DNA from 2 places in the Monashia sp. HAY1-2A genome. Region 1 is predicted to be linked to the other one. Evidence: riboswitches for the same ligand, from Rfam matches in the RefSeq annotation. Region 1 holds a riboswitch; the other holds the start of a gene.

The links. A riboswitch is a leader RNA that binds a small molecule or an ion and turns the genes downstream of it on or off. The one in region 1 is predicted to bind cyclic di-AMP.
Region 2: another riboswitch for cyclic di-AMP. It lies ahead of ACPYOM_RS14765 (CHAP domain-containing protein); the one in region 1 lies ahead of ACPYOM_RS16235 (transglycosylase family protein).

What each region holds. Positions count from the first base shown of each region.
Region 1 covers NZ_JBNDHY010000119.1:9,461-13,053, forward strand. Annotated here, with positions in the region: gene ACPYOM_RS16230 (serine/threonine-protein kinase) at 1-1,006, shown strand, start outside; cyclic di-AMP (ydaO/yuaA leader) riboswitch at 1,331-1,516, shown strand; gene ACPYOM_RS16235 (transglycosylase family protein) at 1,522-2,184, shown strand; tRNA gene ACPYOM_RS16240 (tRNA-Thr) at 2,376-2,448, shown strand; partial or broken gene ACPYOM_RS16245 (hypothetical protein) at 2,501-2,722, shown strand; partial or broken gene ACPYOM_RS16250 (aldehyde dehydrogenase family protein) at 3,219-3,593, shown strand, end outside.
Region 2 covers NZ_JBNDHY010000099.1:6,750-10,342, reverse strand. Annotated here, with positions in the region: gene ACPYOM_RS14775 (zinc-dependent alcohol dehydrogenase family protein) at 1-737, shown strand, start outside; gene ACPYOM_RS14770 (iron chaperone) at 957-1,343, shown strand; cyclic di-AMP (ydaO/yuaA leader) riboswitch at 1,626-1,809, shown strand; gene ACPYOM_RS14765 (CHAP domain-containing protein) at 1,809-2,660, shown strand; gene ACPYOM_RS14760 (N-acetyltransferase family protein) at 2,788-3,345, opposite strand; gene ACPYOM_RS14755 (S1C family serine protease) at 3,444-3,593, shown strand, end outside.

The DNA of each region.
Region 1 (3,593 bases):
CCGGCCGCAGGCCGACGAGGTCATCGCCGCCCTCGAGCAGTACGCCGCCGGGCGGGCGGCCACCGTGCCCTCCCCGAGCGCCCCGTGGGACGACGGGCGCACCGAGGTCCTCGACGCCGCGGGCGACACGCAGGTCTTCCCGGACCGCGGTACCGCGGTCCTGCCGCCGGTGGCCCCGCCGCCGAGCCCGTCGCCGACGCCGTTCCTGACGCGGCCCGCCCCGGACGACGTCCGGTGGGCGCCGCCGCCGAGCGGGCCGCGTCGCAGCGCCGCGCCCCAGCACGACCCGGCACCGTGGGACGGTGACCGTGGCCGGGACCTCTACGACGAGCGCCACGGCCCGGGCGCCGGGCCCGACGACTGGGACGACGACTGGGACGAGGAGGAACCCGAGCAGGCCCCGCGCGAGGGTGACCCCCGCATCGGCCTGGCCATGCGCACCGGGCTGCTCGGGGCCGCGGGCATCGCCTGGGTCGGCGCCCTGATGTCCTGGCCGGGGTACGCGTTCCTCGCGCTGCTCGTGTGGTCCGTCGTCGCCCGCGCCACCGACCGGTCGGTGTCCGCGCTCGTGTTCCGTCGGTACGCCCATGGCCGCCGCGGCACCGACATCCCGCTCGCCGTCGTGACGAGTCCGTGGCACCTCCTCGTCGGCGCCGTCGCCACGGCCGTGAGCCTGGTGCTGCCGCTCGCGGTGGCGCTCGCGGGCATCTTCGCGACGGCGTTCCTGCTGGCCGGTGCCACCGGTTCCGACCTCGGGCCGGGATCGCCGACGACGCTCGCCGTCGGTGGCATCGCGGGGCTCGCCATGCTGTGGTGGGGTCCCGGCGGGGTGTCGCTGCGCCGCGGGTCCCGCTCGATCGTGCGCCGGCTCGTGCCGGTGGGGACACCGTCGCAGGTCGTCGCGGTGGCACTGGTCGTTGCCGGGCTCGTCGTCGGGCTCGTCGCCGTCGACCAAGGTTCGAGCCTGACCTGGCTGCCCTTCAGCGGCAACCCGTTCACCCGCTGAAGCGCTCGCGGGGTGGGTGTGGCGGCGTCCGTGGCGGCCGCCGTCCGGTCCTTGCCGATCGGCCCCGTTCGGTCAAGGCCAGATCTCGAGAAGATCACGAAATCATCTCGGATCGGGTTGTGGTTCATTCACTCGTCACGTACCGTCGTGCCTCGGCGGTCCCGGTTCTCCGGGCCGGAAAGGGGTGGTCTCGGGTTTCCGGGGTGTCCACCACCGGTAGGCGCCGTGCGTCCGGCCTCCACACGGCACGCTGGATAACTTCACATGGACACCCAGCAATCCGGTCCCTGAGCGCGCCGAGCCTCGCCAGCCAGGGACGCAGCCCACACCCGTGGGCCGGGCGAGGACGGGGGACCCAGTGTGGTCAGTGAGTTGTCATGTCGAAGACCGTCGTTCGCCGACGGTCGAGGGCCGACTCGACTGACCTTGGGGTGAAGCCGCAGCCGCGGCAGGGCACCTGACGTCCCCAACCCGACAGCTAACCCCGCAGGCGCGCGTCAGGAAGGAATACCCCTATGCAGTACCTGTCCAAGCATGCTGCCGCCAAGCGGGTCTCGATGAAGCAGCGCATCGCCGGAGTCGGCATCGCCGGAGCGGCCACCGTCGTCGGTGGCGTCACCGCCGCCGGGTCGGCCAAGGCCGCCACCGTGTGGGACGCGGTCGCCCAGTGCGAGTCCGGTGGCAACTGGCACATCAACACCGGCAACGGCTACTACGGCGGCCTGCAGTTCTCGAGCAGCACCTGGGTCGGCTTCGGCGGTCGCGCCTACGCCTCCCGCGCCGACCTCGCGAGCAAGGCCGAGCAGATCACCATCGCCCAGAAGGTCCTCGCCGTGCAGGGCCCCGGTGCGTGGCCGGTCTGCTCCAAGCGCGCGGGTCTGACCCGAGCCAACGGTGGCGCCGACGCCGCCGCGTCGCGCTCGAGCGACCGCAAGCCGGTCACGACGAAGAAGAAGGTCTCGAAGAAGAAGACCTACGCGACGAAGAAGACGACGAAGAAGGTCAACAGCTACGCCGGAACCGGCAAGCGGGTGACCGTCCGTCGGGGCGACACGCTGGGCACGCTGGCGCAGCGGTACCACGTCTCCGGCGGCTGGAAGACGCTGTACGCTGCGAACAAGGCTCGGGTGCACAACCCGAACCTCATCTACGTCGGCCAGGTGCTGCGTCTGCCGTGACGCTGTCTGACCGAGCCTGACCGGACGGCCTCGCGCGACCAACCCCTGGGTCCCGCGGGGCCGTCCTTCATGTGTCGCCCTGGTTCCATGGTGGGGCAGGGCTCCGCTCCTCGACCGGTCTGGGCCCGGAGGCTAGTGCTCGGTTACGCTGGCGCCCGACCGGGCGGGGCGATAGTCGCTCCACCGGTACCGCTGGCGTGGCGCAATTGGCAGCGCACCTGTCTTGTAAACAGGTGGTTGGGGGTTCGAGTCCCCCCGCCAGCTCTGTGCTCAGCGCGTCGGATAGTGCCCCTGACCTGCGGTTTCGCCGTTATGGGTGCGAGGGACGTCGAGGGACACGAGTGGAGGGGTAGGGGCGGTAAGCCACTCGGCCTCGCACGCAGATTGCCGGACTCGCTCGCCGCCGCTGCCCGTCCGGCAGCACGCAGGACGGCGACCAGAGTGTCAAGTAGGCCGAACCGCCGAGGGTTTCGGATACTTGCGAAGATTGCCCTCGAAACGATGGCAGGCCAGCTACATCGGGCCGGATCTCACTAGACACCGTGCTCCGCCCAAGCCAAGGCGCTGCTGGCCGGGGGTCCGGGCGCGGGACGCCGTGGGCAAGACCCGCAAGCGCGTGGCCATGGAGCTGGTGGCCGGCCTGGAGCGGATCCATGCCAAGAAGAAGGCCGCCGACACCGAGCTGTAGCAGCTCGTCGCGGCGACCGGGACCTCGCTGCTGGGCCTGCACGGCATCGGGCCTTCGGGTGTGGCCCGGCTGCTCGGCGACTCAGCTCGTAGCGGCGGGGCTGCTTTCGCCACTTCGCGCTGGGCCGCACCCCTTGGACCCAGAGCCAACCCTTATCGAAAGCGTGACCGACATGTCTGGCGTCGTGGCGGGCGACTCTTGAGCGCTTGACGACTCTTCGGCCCGGGCTTAAGTTGGACACCTGTAGAAAAACGCACCCGCGTCTACCAGCGAACCGCCTCCTGAGCATGGATCCGTCTGCTGAGGAGGCCCACCCGCGAACCTCCTCGCAACGAAGGGTCACCCGATGCCAGCCGGACAGACAGCAGAGATGTGGCGCGCCCAAGCGGAATCGCTGGCCCCGCCCCGGCTGATGGTCATCGATGGTCGCTGCCGGCCGGCGGCGGACGGACGCGTGATGGAGGTCCTGGCGCCTCGAGACGGAAAGCCCTTGGCGACAGTCCCGGACGGGACGGCCGTCGATGTCGACATGGCGGTCGCGGCGGCCCGGCGTGCCTTTGCCGATTCGCCCTGGTCCCGGATGTCCCCTGCGGATCGGAAGCGTGTGCTGCACCGTTTCGCCGATGTCATCGAGGCTCGCCGCGACGAGCTTGCCTTGTTGGTCTCGCTCGAGATGGGTAAGCCCATCGAGTATGCGCATTCGATCGAGATGCGGACGACC
Region 2 (3,593 bases), on a different contig from region 1:
ACTGTCTCGCCGGTGTGCAGTCCGCGTGCCCGAACGCCGACGGCACCGCGAGCGGCCAGGCCGAGCTGACCCGCGTCACGCAGGCCGACGGCAGCCTCGTCAAGACCGACGGGATGCCCGACGAGAAGTACCTGCCCTCGCTGCTGGCGCTGTCCGACGTCATGGCCACCGGCTGGCACGCCGCCGTCGCCGCGAAGGTGACGCCCGGCTCCACGGTCGTCGTCGTCGGTGACGGCGCGGTCGGCCTCTGCGGCGTCATCGCCGCCCAGCAGCTCGGCGCCGAGCGGATCGTCGCGATGTCGCGGCACGAGCCGCGACAGGCCCTGGCCCGCGACTTCGGCGCGACGCACGTCGTGGCCGAGCGCGGCGAGGAGGCCGTCGCGGCGGTGAAGGACCTCACCGGCGGCGTCGGGGCCGACGCCGTGCTCGAGTGCGTCGGCACGCACCAGGCCATGGACACCGCCTTCGACGTCGCGCGGGCCGGGTCGACCGTCGGCTTCGTCGGCGTCCCGCACGGGGTCGAGCTGCCCGTGCGCCGGATGTTCTCCCGGAACATCGGGCTCGCCGGCGGCGTCGCCCCGGTGCGCCGCTACCTGCCGGACCTCCTGGACCGGGTGCTGTCCGGGCGCATCGACCCCGGCAAGGTCTTCGACCTGACGCTGCCGCTCGACGAGGTGGCCGAGGGCTACCGCGCCATGGACGAGCGACGCGCCGTCAAGGTGCTCCTGCAGCCGTGAGCCGCCTTCCCTGACGCGCTGCGCGCGGGCGCTCCCGCCTGACGCGGACGGCGCCTCGGGCCAACGGGATTCGCCGGACGATCCGGCCTCTCCACGCATCTGTCGCTTTGCTCCGGTTTGGCGCCGAATGGCGAGGTTCCTTTGCACTGACCCCTTTGGGCCAATAAAGTCGCAGTGATCCCGCCCGACAAACCGGTCCGGAGACAGTGAGGACCAGGATTGGCCCCCAGATTCGCGTCCGTCGATGACTACATCGCCTCCTATCCCGAGGAGACGCGAACTCAGCTCGCGAGGGTTCGTACGGCGGTGCGCACGGCGGTGCCCGACGCCAGCGAGAAGATCAGCTACGGCATGGCGACCTTCACCCTCGACGGCAAGCCGTTGCTGTACTTCGCCGGGTGGAAGAACCACGTCGGGGTCTACCCCGTCCCGAGCGGTGACGAGGCGTTCGAGGAGGCCATCCGGCCCTACCGTCGCGCCAAGGACACCGTGCGTTTTCCGATCACCCGTCCCGTGCCCCTCGACCTCGTCGCGACGATCGCCCGCCTGTGCGTCAGACGCCGCGCGGAGCGCGAGCAGGACGAGGACGAGATCCAGTCCGGTTGAGGGCGTGACGACGCCGGGCGACAGACGGACCGCGCCCGGCGGTGCGTATACCCCGGAGCGGGGCCGACGTACCGGAAACCCGACCGGTGGGTCTGTGACCCATGTCTCACTCCCCGGGCGGTATGCCGCCGGTAAAGCGGGAGCAACCGGTCGTTCAAGGGCACACCCGGCGCGTCACCGTTACCTCGGCGTGACATTGCCCGGTTGATTCGTCTACAGTTCCGGGAGTCCGGCCACCAGGCCGGACACGCGCGAGGTGGACCGCCTAGTCCTGTCACCGCCTCGTTCGTGACGACAAACCTTGTGACAGGAGCGGAGGAACCACGCGTTTCTCCGGGCGTCCGGCACCACGACTCCGGACGTCCTTGGGGTGAAGTACCCATCCGGGCCGCAGCTGGCACGGGAGGGCACCGGGCACCTTTCCGCCCGAACCCGACAGCTAACTTCGTAGGCGCGGAGAGGTACATGACGACTGAGAACACCCGCGGGCGCCACCGTGCGCCGGGACGACACAACCCCCTCAACGAACTCAAGCTTCTCGCCCGTGAGTCGGCCCAGCCGGCGATGAAGGGCGCCGCGATCGTCGCGGCAACCGGTGGCCTCGTCGCCACCTTCGCGAACCCGGCCAGCGCCGACGAGGCGAAGCCGGCCAACGGTGCGGTCGCCGCCCTCGGCAACGCTGCCGCCGTCGGCCCGGCGACCACTCCCGCCGTGGCTCCCGCGACGGCCCTGTCCAAGATCGGCTTCCAGCCCCAGGTGCAGCAGGCCGTCGCCCAGCGCACCGCCACGGCCAAGCCGACCGTCATCGAGGACCTCGTCGTCGAGAAGGCCCGCCAGGCCGCCGCGGAGCGCAAGGCCGCGGCCGAGCGCGCCTCGCGCGACGCGTCCCGCCGGTCCCTGACGACGAGCACGATCTCGACCAAGGCGACGAGCAACGCCTCGGTCCCGAGCGCCTCGTCCGGCATGCGCGCCTCGTCGAACTGGGCCACCCCGGGCCAGTGCACGTGGGGCGCTCTCAACAAGTGGTACCAGTCCGAGGGCTACTACCCCGGTGGCTGGACCGGCAACGCCATGGAGTGGGCCTCCGGCGCCGCCTCCGCCGGCTACACCGTGAGCGGCACGCCGCGCACGCGCTCCATCGTCGTCATGCAGCCCGGCGTCCACGGCTCCTCGAGCGTCGGCCACGTCGCCTGGGTCACGGCCGTCAACGGCAACGAGGTCACCATCGTCGAGATGAACGCCCTCGCCGGCCCGTACAACTACAACACCCGCACCGTCACCGACATCTCGGGGATGCAGTACATCTACGCACCGTGACCTGACCGGTGCGCCCGCGGGATGAGGGCGGGGACGACCACGTGTCGTCCCCGCCCTCATTGCATGCCGGGGCGTGCGGGGCCGGAGGCCGAGGGTGCCTGACGGGACCCGGGGCCGGCCGTGGCTTTCAGCGCGGCTCGGGGGGCGGCTCGGGGCCCGCGTGCGGCTCGCCGAGGAGCCGCTGCACCCATGCGACGTCGTGCCACGCGCCGTGCTTCCAGCCCACCCGCCGGAAGGTGCCCACCGGCTCGAACCCCAGCGACGCGTGGAGCCGGTTGCTCGCCTCGTTGGGCTGGGCGATGCCGGCGGCCGCCATCCGGTAGCCGCGCGCGGTGAGCCGCTCGAGCAGCGCCAGGTAGAGCGCCCGCCCGCCGCCGCGCCCCCGCCGCTCCAGGTCGAGGTAGACGGAGACCTCGCAGGCCCAGCGGTAGGCCGGGCGCGTCTTGAACGGACCGGCGTACGCGTAGCCGAGGATCCGTCCCGCCTCCTCGAGGACGAGCCAGGCGTGCGTGGCGCGGGCGGCCTCGATGCGCGCAGCGACCGCGTCCTCGGTCGGTGGCTCGAGCTCGAAGGTGATCGCGGTGTCGAGGACGTACGGCCGGTAGATGCGCGCGCAGGCCGCGGCGTCGGCGGGCGTGGCGTCGCGGACGACCACGGCGAGGGGAGGGGTCGCGTCGGTCGGCATGGTGGCGATCGTAGGGGCCCGGGCCCGCGCTGGCCGCGCTCCTGTGAAGGGTGCACAGACCCCTGCCGGTCGGTGGGTGCGGAACGTAGAGTCGAGTGGTGGCACGGGTCACCGATCCGCCGAAGGTGCATCCGGCCGGCGCCGTCGGTGCCGCGCCGTCGACCCCCGCGCCCGGTGGCGGGTCGGAGCCGGCTTCCCCGCCCGAGCCGCCGCGCCGGTCCGGCCCCCTGCGGTCGTTGCCCCGACGC